DNA from 4 places in the Enterocloster sp. genome. Region 1 is predicted to be linked to each of the others. Evidence: predicted binding sites of a transcription regulator. Region 1 holds the regulator's gene; each other region holds the start of a gene.
The links. The regulator Rex, encoded in region 1, represses fermentation and respiration genes when NADH is low (regulators of the CRP and FNR family bind a similar motif). The targets are predictions, from matches to a motif close to ATTGTTAANTANTTAACAAT.
Positions count from the first base shown of each region.

Region 2: ACZM6M_RS07260 (acyl-CoA carboxylase subunit beta) is a predicted target of Rex. The motif match lies at 1,833-1,852, and genes of this name have one in related genera.
Region 3: gap (type I glyceraldehyde-3-phosphate dehydrogenase) is a predicted target of Rex. The motif match lies at 1,675-1,694, and genes of this name have one in related genera.
Region 4: ACZM6M_RS09035 (acyl-CoA dehydrogenase family protein) is a predicted target of Rex. The motif match lies at 1,133-1,152, and genes of this name have one in related genera.

Region 1 is NZ_DBMACH010000010.1:74,667-77,720, forward strand. Features, by position in the region: gene abc-f (ribosomal protection-like ABC-F family protein) at 1-1,434, opposite strand, end outside; gene ACZM6M_RS11855 (redox-sensing transcriptional repressor Rex) at 1,610-2,275, shown strand; gene acpS (holo-ACP synthase) at 2,277-2,660, shown strand; gene ACZM6M_RS11865 (NAD(P)H-hydrate dehydratase) at 2,662-3,054, shown strand, end outside.
Region 2 is NZ_DBMACH010000005.1:130,319-133,372, reverse strand. Features, by position in the region: gene ACZM6M_RS07270 (carbohydrate ABC transporter permease) at 1-10, shown strand, start outside; gene ACZM6M_RS07265 (aspartate kinase) at 465-1,676, shown strand; gene ACZM6M_RS07260 (acyl-CoA carboxylase subunit beta) at 2,007-3,054, shown strand, end outside.
Region 3 is NZ_DBMACH010000017.1:39,320-42,373, forward strand. Features, by position in the region: gene ACZM6M_RS14780 (phosphoglycerate kinase) at 1-526, opposite strand, end outside; gene gap (type I glyceraldehyde-3-phosphate dehydrogenase) at 611-1,642, opposite strand; gene ACZM6M_RS14790 (histidinol-phosphatase HisJ family protein) at 1,910-2,719, shown strand; gene ACZM6M_RS14795 (peptidoglycan recognition protein family protein) at 2,753-3,054, opposite strand, start outside.
Region 4 is NZ_DBMACH010000007.1:13,108-16,161, reverse strand. Features, by position in the region: gene ACZM6M_RS09045 (hypothetical protein) at 1-258, opposite strand, end outside; gene ACZM6M_RS09040 (PaaI family thioesterase) at 553-957, opposite strand; gene ACZM6M_RS09035 (acyl-CoA dehydrogenase family protein) at 1,204-2,388, shown strand; gene ACZM6M_RS09030 (CaiB/BaiF CoA transferase family protein) at 2,550-3,054, shown strand, end outside.

The sequences.
Region 1 (3,054 bases):
GGTAATGTCCAGATGGTTGGTGGGCTCGTCAAGGAGCAGGAAATTGGCGTCAGAAAGCATAAGCTTTGCAAGTGAAACGCGACCCCGTTCGCCGCCGCTTAAATCCTTGATCAGCTTAAACACATCATCACCGGTAAAGAGGAAAGAAGCAAGGGTATTGCGGATCTGAGTGTTGTTCATATTGGGATAGGTATCCTGGATTTCCTGAAACAGGGTTTTATCCATGTGGAGGACCTGATGCTCCTGATCGTAGTAGCCGATATGAACCTTGGCGCCCAGGCGGATTTCTCCGGCATCAGCAGGGATCAGGCCGTTTATGATCTTAAGAAGCGTGGTCTTTCCGGTACCGTTATTTCCGATAACCGCAATCCGTTCCCCACGTTTGATTTCAAAGCTGCCATGTGTAAATAATGTCTGAGTATCAAAGGACTTGCTTAAGTCTGTGACGGTGAGTACATCATTTCCGCTGACTACGTCCGGTTCCAGACGGATATCCATGGAATCGTTGATTTCCACTGGCTTTTCCAGACGCTCGATTTTATCCAGCATCTTTTCCCGGCTTTCTGCCCTTCGGATGGATTTTTCACGGTTAAATGATTTTAATTTGGCAATGACCGCTTCCTGATGGCGGATTTCCTGCTGCTGATTTAAGTAAGCACGGATCTGTGCGTCTCTGAGCATGGCTTTTTTATCGCTGTAGGCGGAGTAATTGCCGGAAAACACAGTGGCGGTGCCATTGTCCAGCTCGATGACCTTTGTAACCACACGGTCCAGGAAATACCGGTCGTGGGCCACGATGATCACGCTTCCTGAATAGCCCTTTAAATAGGTTTCCAGCCATGCAATGGACTCCATATCCAGATGGTTGGTAGGCTCGTCCAGAAGAAGGATATCGGGTTTGGTTAAGAGGAGCTTGCCTAAGGATACACGGGTTTTCTGGCCGCCGGAGAGCGCCTGGATGGGCTTTGAAAATTCATCCTCTGAAAATCCCAGACCCTTTAATACCCCCGTAATTTCACTGCGGCAGGCGTAGCCGTTTTCCAGCTCGAACGCGTGGTTTAAGCGGCTGTATTCGGAAAGCATAGCCTCCAGTTCTTCACCGGAGGCAGATTTCATGGACTGTTCAAGGTTTCGCAGACGCTCCTCCATTTCAAGGATAGGCCGCTTTACCTCTAAAAGAGCGTCATAAATGGTCTCAGCGCCCTCCAGATCCTGATGCTGGGCCAGATATCCGATGGAAGCGCCCTTGGCCCAGGTTACACTTCCCTCATCTGGTGCCAGATCACCGATGATGATCTTTAAAAGAGTGGATTTTCCCGCGCCGTTAATCCCTACGACAGCGGCTTTTTCATGTTCCTCTATATGAAATGAGACCCGTTTGAGGATATGGTTATCTCCAAAGGACCGGCTGATGTTGCTGCATGACAGGATCATTTCAAAACTCCTTTTTTAGCATAAATTCTATGTTTTTTGCATAATATGCACCAATCAGTATAATATAGGAACATATTTTTTTCAAGAACATCCTGAAAGTGATTTGACATTTTTTTAACGCCCGATTATAATAGAAAGCATTAGATTGAATCATATAAGGAGAGGGTGGCACAGGATGGAACGCAAGGAAATATCGAAAGCGGTTATTTCGAGACTGCCCCGCTATTACCGCTATCTGGGGGAGCTGATTGAAGAAGAAGTGGAGCGTATCTCTTCCAATGAACTGAGCAACCGCATGAAGGTTACAGCTTCTCAGATCCGCCAGGATCTGAATAATTTCGGCGGCTTCGGACAGCAGGGCTATGGCTATAATGTAAAATATCTGTACTCGGAAATTGCAAAGATTCTGGGAATCGACCAGCAGCACAATCTGATCATCATCGGAGCCGGAAATCTGGGACAGGCAATCGCCAATTATACAAATTTTGAACGGAGAGGTTTTGTGATCAAAGGGATGTTTGATATCAATCCCAAGCTGATCGGTCTGGTGATCCGCGGGATTGAAATCCGGTCCGTGGACGATCTGGAAAGCTTTATAAAAGAGAATGAGATCCAGATCGCGGCTCTTACCATACCAAAGACAAAGGCTCCCGAGATTGCGGATCGTCTGGTAGCAGCAGGAATCAAGGCAATCTGGAATTTCGCCCATACGGATCTTGTTGTACCGGAGGATGTAGTTGTGGAAAATGTGCATCTGTCTGAAAGTCTGATGCGGCTGTCCTACCGGGTATGCAGTATGCTGGACCGGGATGAAAAAAACGAACGCACAGGAAGCAAGTAGGATGATACTGGGAGTTGGAACCGATCTGATCGAAATAAAGCGCATGGAAAAGGCCTGCAGGAGGCCTCATTTTGTCGCTCGCACATTTACGGAGACGGAAAGCCGGCAAGCGAAGGGGTCTGCCTCTAAGCTGGCCGGCTCTTTTGCTGTGAAGGAGGCCGTGGCAAAGATGTTCGGCACCGGGTTCCGGGGATTTATGCCCGGAGATATCGAGGTGCTTCGGGATGAGCTTGGAAAACCCTATGTCAATCTTTACGGCGGCGCTAAAAAGCGATCTGAGGAAATGGGGCTGACACAGATCCATGTGTCTATCTCCAATACAGAGGATTTTGCCATGGCATTTGCAGTGGGCGAAAAGGAAACGTCCGCAGAGAGGAGAACATGATATGAGAACCCTTCTGACAGGTAGAAAGATGAAAGCAGTGGATCATTACACCATCCATGAGGTCGGGATTCCTTCCCTGGTTTTAATGGAGCGGGCAGCTTTGGCGGTCGCAGACTGCGCATTAAAGGCAGCCCGAGCATTTGCCGCACACAGTCCGGTCTGGGCGCTGTGCGGTGTGGGAAATAATGGAGCGGATGCAGCGGCGGCAGCCCGGATGGTTTATTTAAAAGGACTTCCTGCAGTTATTTTTCTGGCCAGTTCAGAGGAAAAGGCGACAGAAGAATTAAAGCTCCAGCTTTCCATTGCCAGGAAGCTGGGGATACCTGTAAAAAAATGGGAACTTATGAAAGAGGAAGCAGAAAACTGCGGGATTCTTTTCGACGGCCTTTTCGGT
Region 2 (3,054 bases), on a different contig from region 1:
CAAGGGGTGATGGGAGAGGGAATTGCACCCCCTACACCATCCTTCCCATGCCGGTCTTCCATGGCTCCGGTTTCCGGTCATAAGAAAGTCTAAGAGGCTGAAATTTTTCTAAAAGCAAGCTCCATATCAAAAACTCGCCGTGCTCAGACAGGTTTGATATGGAGCTTAACGAAAAATTCCAGCCTCTATGTCTTTCTAAATGGCCTCCAAAGTCGCCCTGGCAGACCGGCATGGGAAGGCTGGCACAGGGGGCGCAATCTCCGGCGGAGGTGTTCCGGGGAGGAAAACTTGAGTTTCTGTATTTTGCAGACACCAGAACACAGTGTAAAGTGCGGAAACTCAAAGAGGAAACAAGTTGACAAAAGGGTTCATATGAGTAAAATATGGTATAGGTTAGGGCGGTGGCCGTTTGGCCATGGCTCTTTATATTTACCCTGGTTTGGGGTTAAGGAAGGAAAACAGATATGAGTTTGATCGTACAGAAATTCGGCGGGACCTCTGTGGCTGACACGGAGCGGCTGCGCAATGTTGCAAGGATCATTACAGAGACATATAAGGCGGGAAATCAGGTGGTGGCAGTATTGTCTGCCCAGGGGGATACGACAGATGATCTGATTCAGAAGGCAGAGGAGATTAACCCAAAGGCTTCGGCCAGAGAGATGGATATGCTTTTGTCTACAGGAGAGCAGATTTCGGTATCGCTCTGTGCGATGGCGATTGAGGCTTTGGGATATCCGGTGATTTCTCTTACCGGCTGGCAGTCCGGCATCAGCACGAATACGGTTTCGGGAGATGCGCGTATCCGAAAGGTGGATACGGAGCGCATTGAGGCGGAGCTGAATCAGAAGAAAATAGTGATTGTTACAGGATTTCAGGGAATCGACCGGAACCAGAATATTACCACTTTGGGACGGGGCGGTTCGGATACCTCTGCGGTAGCTCTGGCTGCGGTTCTGGGGGCCGACCTGTGCCAGATTTATACGGATGTGGACGGTGTTTACACGGCAGATCCCAGAAAGGTTGCAGGAGCCAGAAAGCTGGATGAGGTGACGTATAATGAGATGCTGGAGCTGGCGACGCTGGGAGCGCAGGTGCTCCATAACCGTTCGGTGGAGCTGGCAAGAAAGTACAATGTAAAAATGGAGGTCCTGTCAAGCTTTACAGGCCATCCGGGAACAAAAGTGAAGGGAGTTGCAAAGCGTATGGAGCGTTCATATATCAGCAGCGTGGCAAAGGATAAGGATATTGCGAGGATTGCCCTTATTGGCGTGCCAAATGAGATCGGAACCTCATTTAAGGTGTTCTCTCTGTTGGCAAGAAATCATGTAAATGTGGATATTATTCTCCAGGGCATTGGCCATGAGGAAGGGAAGGATATCTGCTTTACAGTGGCAGAAAAGGATCTGAATAAAACGGCAGAGCTTTTGACGGAGCATAAAGAGGAGCTGCGCTACAGCCGTATGGAGACGAACTGCGATGTGGCTAAGGTTTCTGTTGTAGGAGCAGGCATGATCAATAATCCGGGAGTAGCTGCAAAGCTCTTTGAGGCGCTGTATGATGCGGGGATCAATATCAATATGATTTCCACCAGCGAGATCAAAATTTCTGTGCTGGTAGACCGTAGGGATGCAGATCAGGCGGTACAGGCCATTCATGACCGGTTTTTCACGGTGTAATTGTATTTTTATGGAAAATGCAGATGTGTTTTGCTGAAAAATGTCAAAATATACAGTATGAAAGATAAAAAATGGGCGCTGTTTCATGTACCTGCATAAAGCGAGAGGAACTCTCTGGATGCAGGCATGGGGACTGCGCCCGTTTTTTTGAAAAAATTTGTTAATAATTTATCGAAAACAGGCAATTTCATGGTTCTGGGGTCTTGTCATTTGACAAAAATCTTATTATAATCATATATGGCAGTATTTTTGTTTTTATGCGGAACTGTAAGGGGATTTTTTGCAGTTCCAGCCAGTATTGTAAACTTTAGAATGATGGAGGACTGGAAAATGAGTAATTCAGCACAAACTTCAGCAAGCAGCCGTATTGCATCCCTGCTTGATGAGAACAGTTTTGTTGAAGTCGGCGCGTATATCACCGCTAGAAACACGGACTTTAACATGGCTGAGCAGGAAACACCGGCTGACGGTGTGATTACAGGCTACGGCACCATCGGAGGATGCCTGGTTTATGTATACAGCCAGGATGCATCCGTACTGGGAGGCTCCATGGGTGAGATGCATGCAAAGAAGATCTGCAGCATTTATTCCATGGCTATGAAGATGGGAGCACCTGTGATCGGTCTGGTAGACTGTGCCGGACTGCGTCTGCAGGAGGCAACAGATGCGCTGGATGGCTTTGGAAAGCTGTATTTAAGCCAGGCAATGGCATCTGGTGTGATCCCTCAGATCATGGCAGTATTCGGTACCTGCGGCGGCGGAATGGCTGTGGCAGCCGGAATGGCAGATTTTACCTTTATGGAAGAGAAGTCCGCGCAGCTCTTTGTAAATGCTCCCAATGCATTAGAGGGCAATTATAAGGCAAAATGTGATACAGCGGCAGCTGCATTCCAGAGCAAGGAGTCCGGCGTTGTTGATTTTACCGGTGATGAAGCATCCATTCTGTCTCAGATCCGTACTCTGGTATCCATTCTTCCTGCTAATAACGAAGAGGATCTTTCCGAGGAGGACTGCCAGGATGATTTAAACCGTATGTGCAGCGGCATTGAAGGTCTGGCGGGAGATCCTATCCAGGTATTATCCATGATTTCTGATAATCATTTTGTAATGGAAGTAAAGAAGGATTATGAACCTTCTATGGTAACTGCATTCATCCGTTTAAATGGCGTGACTGTGGGCTGTGTGGCAAACCGCACAGAGCGTTATGAGGATGGAAAGAAGGCAGATGAGTTTGAGGCTGCTTTATCCGGCAAGGGCTGTGACAAGGCAGTGGAGCTGATCAGCTTCTGCGACGCATTCAGTATTCCTCTGCTGACCCTCACAAATGTAAACGGCTATAAGGCAAAGATGTGCAGCGAAAGACGGATCGCCAGAGCAG
Region 3 (3,054 bases), on a different contig from region 1:
CATTTGTGCCGCCCTTGGCAGAAATGAACTTGGTTACGCCCTCTACGGAAGCGTGTGCTCTGTGGGAGGAACCGAATGCGTCGCATACATAATCGTCAGCCAGATCTGCTAACTCTTTGCTGAATGCCTCGCCGTTCTTTGTCTCTTCAGCGCCGCGGAAACGGGTATTCTGAAGAAGAACCACATCGCCTTCGTTCATGGCCTCTACAGCCTTGGTTGCCGCCTCGCCGGTTACGTTGTAATCCGCTACGAATACAACTTCTTTACCTAACTTCTCGCTCAGTCTCTTTGCGACAGGAGCTAAAGACTCACCCTCGTTAGGGCCATTCTTTACCTTGCCTAAGTGGGAGCAGAGGATTACCTTTGCACCGTCAGCGATCAGCTTGTTGATGGTTGGCAGAGCAGCCACGATACGTGTCTCGTCGGTGATCTCACCATTCTTTAACGGCACGTTGAAATCGCAGCGCACCAGCACTCTTCTGCCTTTTACGTTCATATCGTCGATAGATTTCTTATTTAACATAATGGATGTACCCCTTTCATACTGCGTAAAAAGGGCCCGGCCCTGACGACCGGACCCTTTTTATGAGTCTACTAAAAAACTGAATAATTAAGCCAGCTCTGCAAAGTACTTAATGGTTCTTACCATCTGGCTTGTGTAGGAGTTCTCGTTGTCATACCATGAAACAACCTGAACCTCATACAGATCCTCAGCAATCTGAGCTACCATGGTCTGAGTAGCATCGAACAGGGAGCCGTACTTCATGCCGATAACGTCAGAAGATACGATCGGATCCTCGTTGTAGCCGAAGGACTCGGAAGCTGCTGCCTTCATAGCTGCGTTGATGTCTTCCTTTGTAACGCCAGCCTTCTTAACAACTGCTGTTAAGATAGTGGTAGAACCGGTCGGTACAGGAACACGCTGTGCAGAACCGATCAGCTTGCCGTTCAGCTCTGGGATAACCAGGCCGATAGCCTTAGCAGCACCTGTAGAGTTAGGAACAATGTTTGCAGCGCCTGCGCGTGCTCTTCTTAAGTCGCCCTTTCTGTGTGGTCCGTCAAGGATCATCTGATCGCCTGTGTAAGCGTGGATGGTGCTCATGATACCGCTCTGGATAGGAGCGTAATCATTCAGAGCCTTAGCCATTGGAGCCAGGCAGTTTGTTGTACAGGAAGCTGCGGAAATGATAGTATCCTCAGCAGTCAGAGTATCCTCATTTACGGAGAATACGATAGTCTTTAAGTCATTGCCTGCGGGTGCGGAGATAACTACCTTCTTAGCGCCTGCATCGATATGAGCCTGAGCCTTATCCTTAGAGCAGTAGAAACCGGTACACTCTAATACTACGTCTACACCGATCTCTCCCCATGGAAGGTCAGCAGCCTTTGGCTCCTTGTAAATCGTGATCTTCTTTCCGTCAACAGTGATGGAATCCTCACCAGCCTCTACAGTGTGCTTGCCCTCGCCGATGTGGCCAGCGTATCCGCCCTGAGCGGTATCATACTTTAACAGATGTGCTAACATCTTAGGATCAGTCAGATCGTTAATAGCAACTACTTCGTAGCCCTCTGCGCCGAACATCTGACGGAATGCCAGACGGCCAATACGTCCGAAACCATTAATTGCAACTTTTACTGCCATGATTCAATTCCTCCTAGTTGTTAAATTGTATTATTGTTAAATAATAATCAACTTGTACTCATTGTAATCAATTTTTTCCAAAATAGCAAGCGTTTTTTTTAATTCTACCTTTTCGTTAATTTTATAACAATTTGTGCGGGAAATTACAGCATTTTACCTCTTTCCCCTGAATTTGTTTGTCAGCCTTGAACTTTTTATCTGCCGCAGGTATAATATTTATCATCAAACGCCGCGCCTTTGGCATCCGGCCTGAAAGGAGGAGCCTGCATGATCTGCGACTGTCATCTGCATACCGCTTTTTCCGGCGATTCAAATACACCCGCCCGTGTTCAGATTGAACGGGCCGTTTCTATGAGAATGAAGGAAATAACCATTACGGACCATCATGACCGCGACTCATCCTTCTGTGAGGATAACTTTGAGCTGGATCTTCCCTCGTATCTGTCCGCCCTGAACACTCTTAAAGAAGAATACCGGGATAAAATCCGCATCAATATCGGCATCGAACTGGGGCTGCAGCTTCACATCTGCAGGTACCTGGAAAAATTTCATAAGGATTTTGGCTCTGAATTTGATTTTATCATCGGTTCCAGCCATTTTATCCGCTCCCATGATCCCTTTTATCCCTCCTTTTGGGAAGCCTGCGGTTCCAGGCAGGGACTTGAGGAGTTTTTCACCCTTTCCTTTAAGCGCGCCAGAGCCTTTCATCCATTCTTTGACTCCTGGGGCCATCTGGACTATGCCGCACGCTATGCTCCGGACAGTGCTTCTGTCTACAGCTATTTTGCCTTTAAAGAGCAGATTGATTCTATTTTGAGGGTTTTGGCTGAAAATGGAAAGGCTCTGGAATGCAATACGGGCGGCTTCCGCAGCAGGCTGAGTCATCAAAACCCCGATACAGAGATTTTAAAGCAATACCGCAGGATGGGCGGCGAACACATCACCATCGGCTCTGACGCCCATGCTCCGGAGCATCTGGGATATGGATTTACCCGCGCAAAGGAGCTTTTAAAGCAGTGCGGCTTTCATTACTATACGATTTACCATAATCGAAAAGCGGAGATGATCCCCCTGTAGGGATCTCCCCGCTTTTTTATGCAGTATCGCAGATCACAGCTCCTTCATGGCCGCATCAATGTCCTTTCTCAGCTGCTTCCACTCTTCCTCATGCTCCACATAATATTTCGGACACAGCTTACCGTTGATATCATAATGGCGCACCACATCGCTGCTTTTAAGCTTTAACTGGGTACACAGCCAGGCTGTAAGCCTCACGACAGACTCATATGTAGCATCGCTGTATTTTCCCGTATCGTCCGGGTGACAGACCTCAATGGAAAGAGTATCCTCGTTTCTGGGAGCATTTGCGTAGGCAATCTCATTGATCGGGATACACTGGATCACCTCTCCTT
Region 4 (3,054 bases), on a different contig from region 1:
TTTGGCGCGGCTATGAAAGATGAAATCGGTTTCTATTTCAGGAAAATCTTTTTCCAGTTCCTCAGTCAAGAAGGATGTCAGAAAGAGAACCTCTGCGCCGGTTTTATCAATAGCCTGAGGCTCATTTGCGTTACTGTCTGAAACATTAGCTAAAAAGTCTATAAAATTATCTAATTCTTCCGGCAGTATATCTTCGGCGGAACAACTTAGTATGATTTCTTTTAATAATTCTGCCGTTTCTGAAGCGATTTTCCCCATAATCTATCCTCCGTGCATGTCTGTAGGATAATCATATCATATCATATTTGCTTCGTGAAACAACATACAATTCCCAAATATCTGATATAGCAGTAATCTTTATTTGTTATTGAATGCCAGATTATACCTATTTTTCGTGTATATGATATACTTGTGGTATAATCGCGAGTTTTGCTCGCAGGTCTGGCAATAGGCGGCGGAGCGAATGAAGTACAAAATTCCACCGCATCTGCGGTTCTGTAGGCCCTCCCCGGAACTTCGGACCCTTTCGTGCTATTCCCTTAAATTGCAATTTTATATTTCCTTCCCCAGGAACATTGTAAAGTTTCCCGTCGCCAGCAGTTCTTCTTCCTCTCCGGTGATATCCACCCGGCATACGGCGGTGTGCCTTCCTTTATGAACAATGTTGGACTCCACATAGATCGTCCCGCTGTTTACGCCGCGCACAAAGTTAATTCCGGCGCATTGGGTGACGTTGGTGACTTCGCAGGCGTAGGTGGACATGCCGGCGGCAATGTCGCAGAGAGAGAAGAGGAAGCCGCCGTGGGCATTGCCGTACAGATTCAGACATGCTTCCGTCAGTTCTATGGAAAGCCGGACATGCCCCGGCTCCACTTCTAATATATTCAGGTTTTCCTGCCCTCCGATGGGCTGGATATGCCGTCTGATCCCTTCCATGATTTCCGGTCTTGTAATCATAAGAAACCTCCATTTGTCAAAAATATACAACTTCACACGCTAGACTATAACACCCTCAAAATCCATTTACAAGTCAAAAATCGATTGATAGTTTTTTCCGATTAATTCGATACGTTCGCACGGATACAGCCGATTGGATATTTACGGACAGGCACGTTATAATAACATCATCAAGATTGTTAAAGAAATAGCAACAAAATAAAAAATGAACAATCAAATGATCGACTCAAATAAGGAGGATATCACATGAGCAAGTTAACAAAGGAAGAGTTCCAGGCTTACTTAAAACAGATCCGCGAGCTGGCAGAAGGTCCGTTGGAAGAGATCCAGAAAGAAGTCGAGGTAACCAACAAATTCCCGCAGGAGTTCTACGATCTGGCGATCGAGAACAATTTATACCGTTGTTCCTTACCGGAAGAGTACGGCGGATGGGGCTTAAACGAGCTTGAAATTTTACAGGTACAGGAAGAGTTCTCCAGAGGACCGGGCGGAATGAGAATGCATCTTCACTATGCAATGGATTTAAACTGGAGAATCCTGGATGACTATGGCAGCCCGGAGCTGAAAGCAGAGTACATGTCCAAGTTCCAGAACAAGGAAGTATTCACCTGCTTCGCGCTGACTGAGGCAACCGGCGGCACCGGCGCTGACTTACATACCATGGCAGTGAAAGATGGCGACAGCTATGTATTAAACGGCGAGAAGACCTTGATCTCCCACACCGACTGCTGCGAGTTCGCATACGTTATCGCAGTAACCAATCCGGATTCTGATAAAGATGACAGACTTTCCGCATTCTTCGTACCGATGGATGCACCGGGATTCGAAGTGATCAACATGCCGCATATGATGGGCTGCCGCGGTGCAGGCCATGGCGATCTGAAATTCACCAACTGCCGCATCGACAAGAAATATCTGTTAGGCCGTGAGGGACAGGGACTTGAGATTGCAATGCACTCCTTATCCGTATCTCGTGCCCACATCGCAGCCAGCAACCTGGGTATGGCACAGAGAATGTTAGAACTGTCCCTGGCATACGCACATGACCGTGTAACCTTTGGCAAACCGATCGGAACCCGTCAGGCTATCCGTGTAAAGATCGCAGATATGTCCATGATGGTACACGCACTGCGCTGCATGGTTTACGATTTCGCAAAGGCTTATATGGAGAACCCGACCGGTGAGTACATTGAGGAGAAGGCTGCTATGTGTAAGCTCTTCAGTATTGATACCACCAGAAAAGTCAGCGATGAGATGCTTGAGATCTTCGGCGGCGTAGGCTACTTCGAGGACTGCAAGTACGGCCCGGTTGAGAGACTGTACCGCGACTGCCGCGCCATGTGGCTGGAAGAGGGCGCTCCGACCGTTCAGAGAATTACCATTTCCAGAAATACCATCAAACACGGTGCTCATATGGAGTACGTGCTGTAAATATTTTTTCCTAAACAGGGTCGTCAGGTTCCTACTTGGGCCTGGGGACCCTGTTCCCCCTAAATGACAGGCGCTGCTGTCTGCGCAGCGCGTAAACAGCAATGCAATGATCGGACTGCAGGACGGGTACCCCGGAATGCAGAGAGATGGAGGAATACTTTATGAGACCTTTGGAAGGAATCAAGGTCGTTGATTTAACGACTTATCTGGCCGCGCCGACTACGGTGCGTGTACTGGGAGAGTGGGGCGCTGACTGCGTGAAGATCGAATCCGCAAAAGGCGATCCGGCTAGAACCCAGGGGGCAGTGTTCAATATGCCTTATAACGATGATGAAAACCTGGCCTTCGATGTAGCCAATTTAAATAAGAAATTTATCACATTGAACTTAAAAGATCCGAAGGGTCTTGAAATTGCCTACCGCCTGTTAGCGGGGGCCGATGTGTTTGTAACGAATACAAGAACAAAGTCCTTAAAGAAACTGGGACTGGATTATGATACCTTAAATGAAAAATTCCCGAAACTGATCTTCGCACAGGTGCTGGGCTATGGCGAGTACGGACCGGAGAAGGATACCGCCGGATTTGACGTAACCTGCTACATGGCAAGGGGCGGCGTATTCGGAACCACCGTAAACCGCGGCGACGCGCCGATGATCCCGACCAACG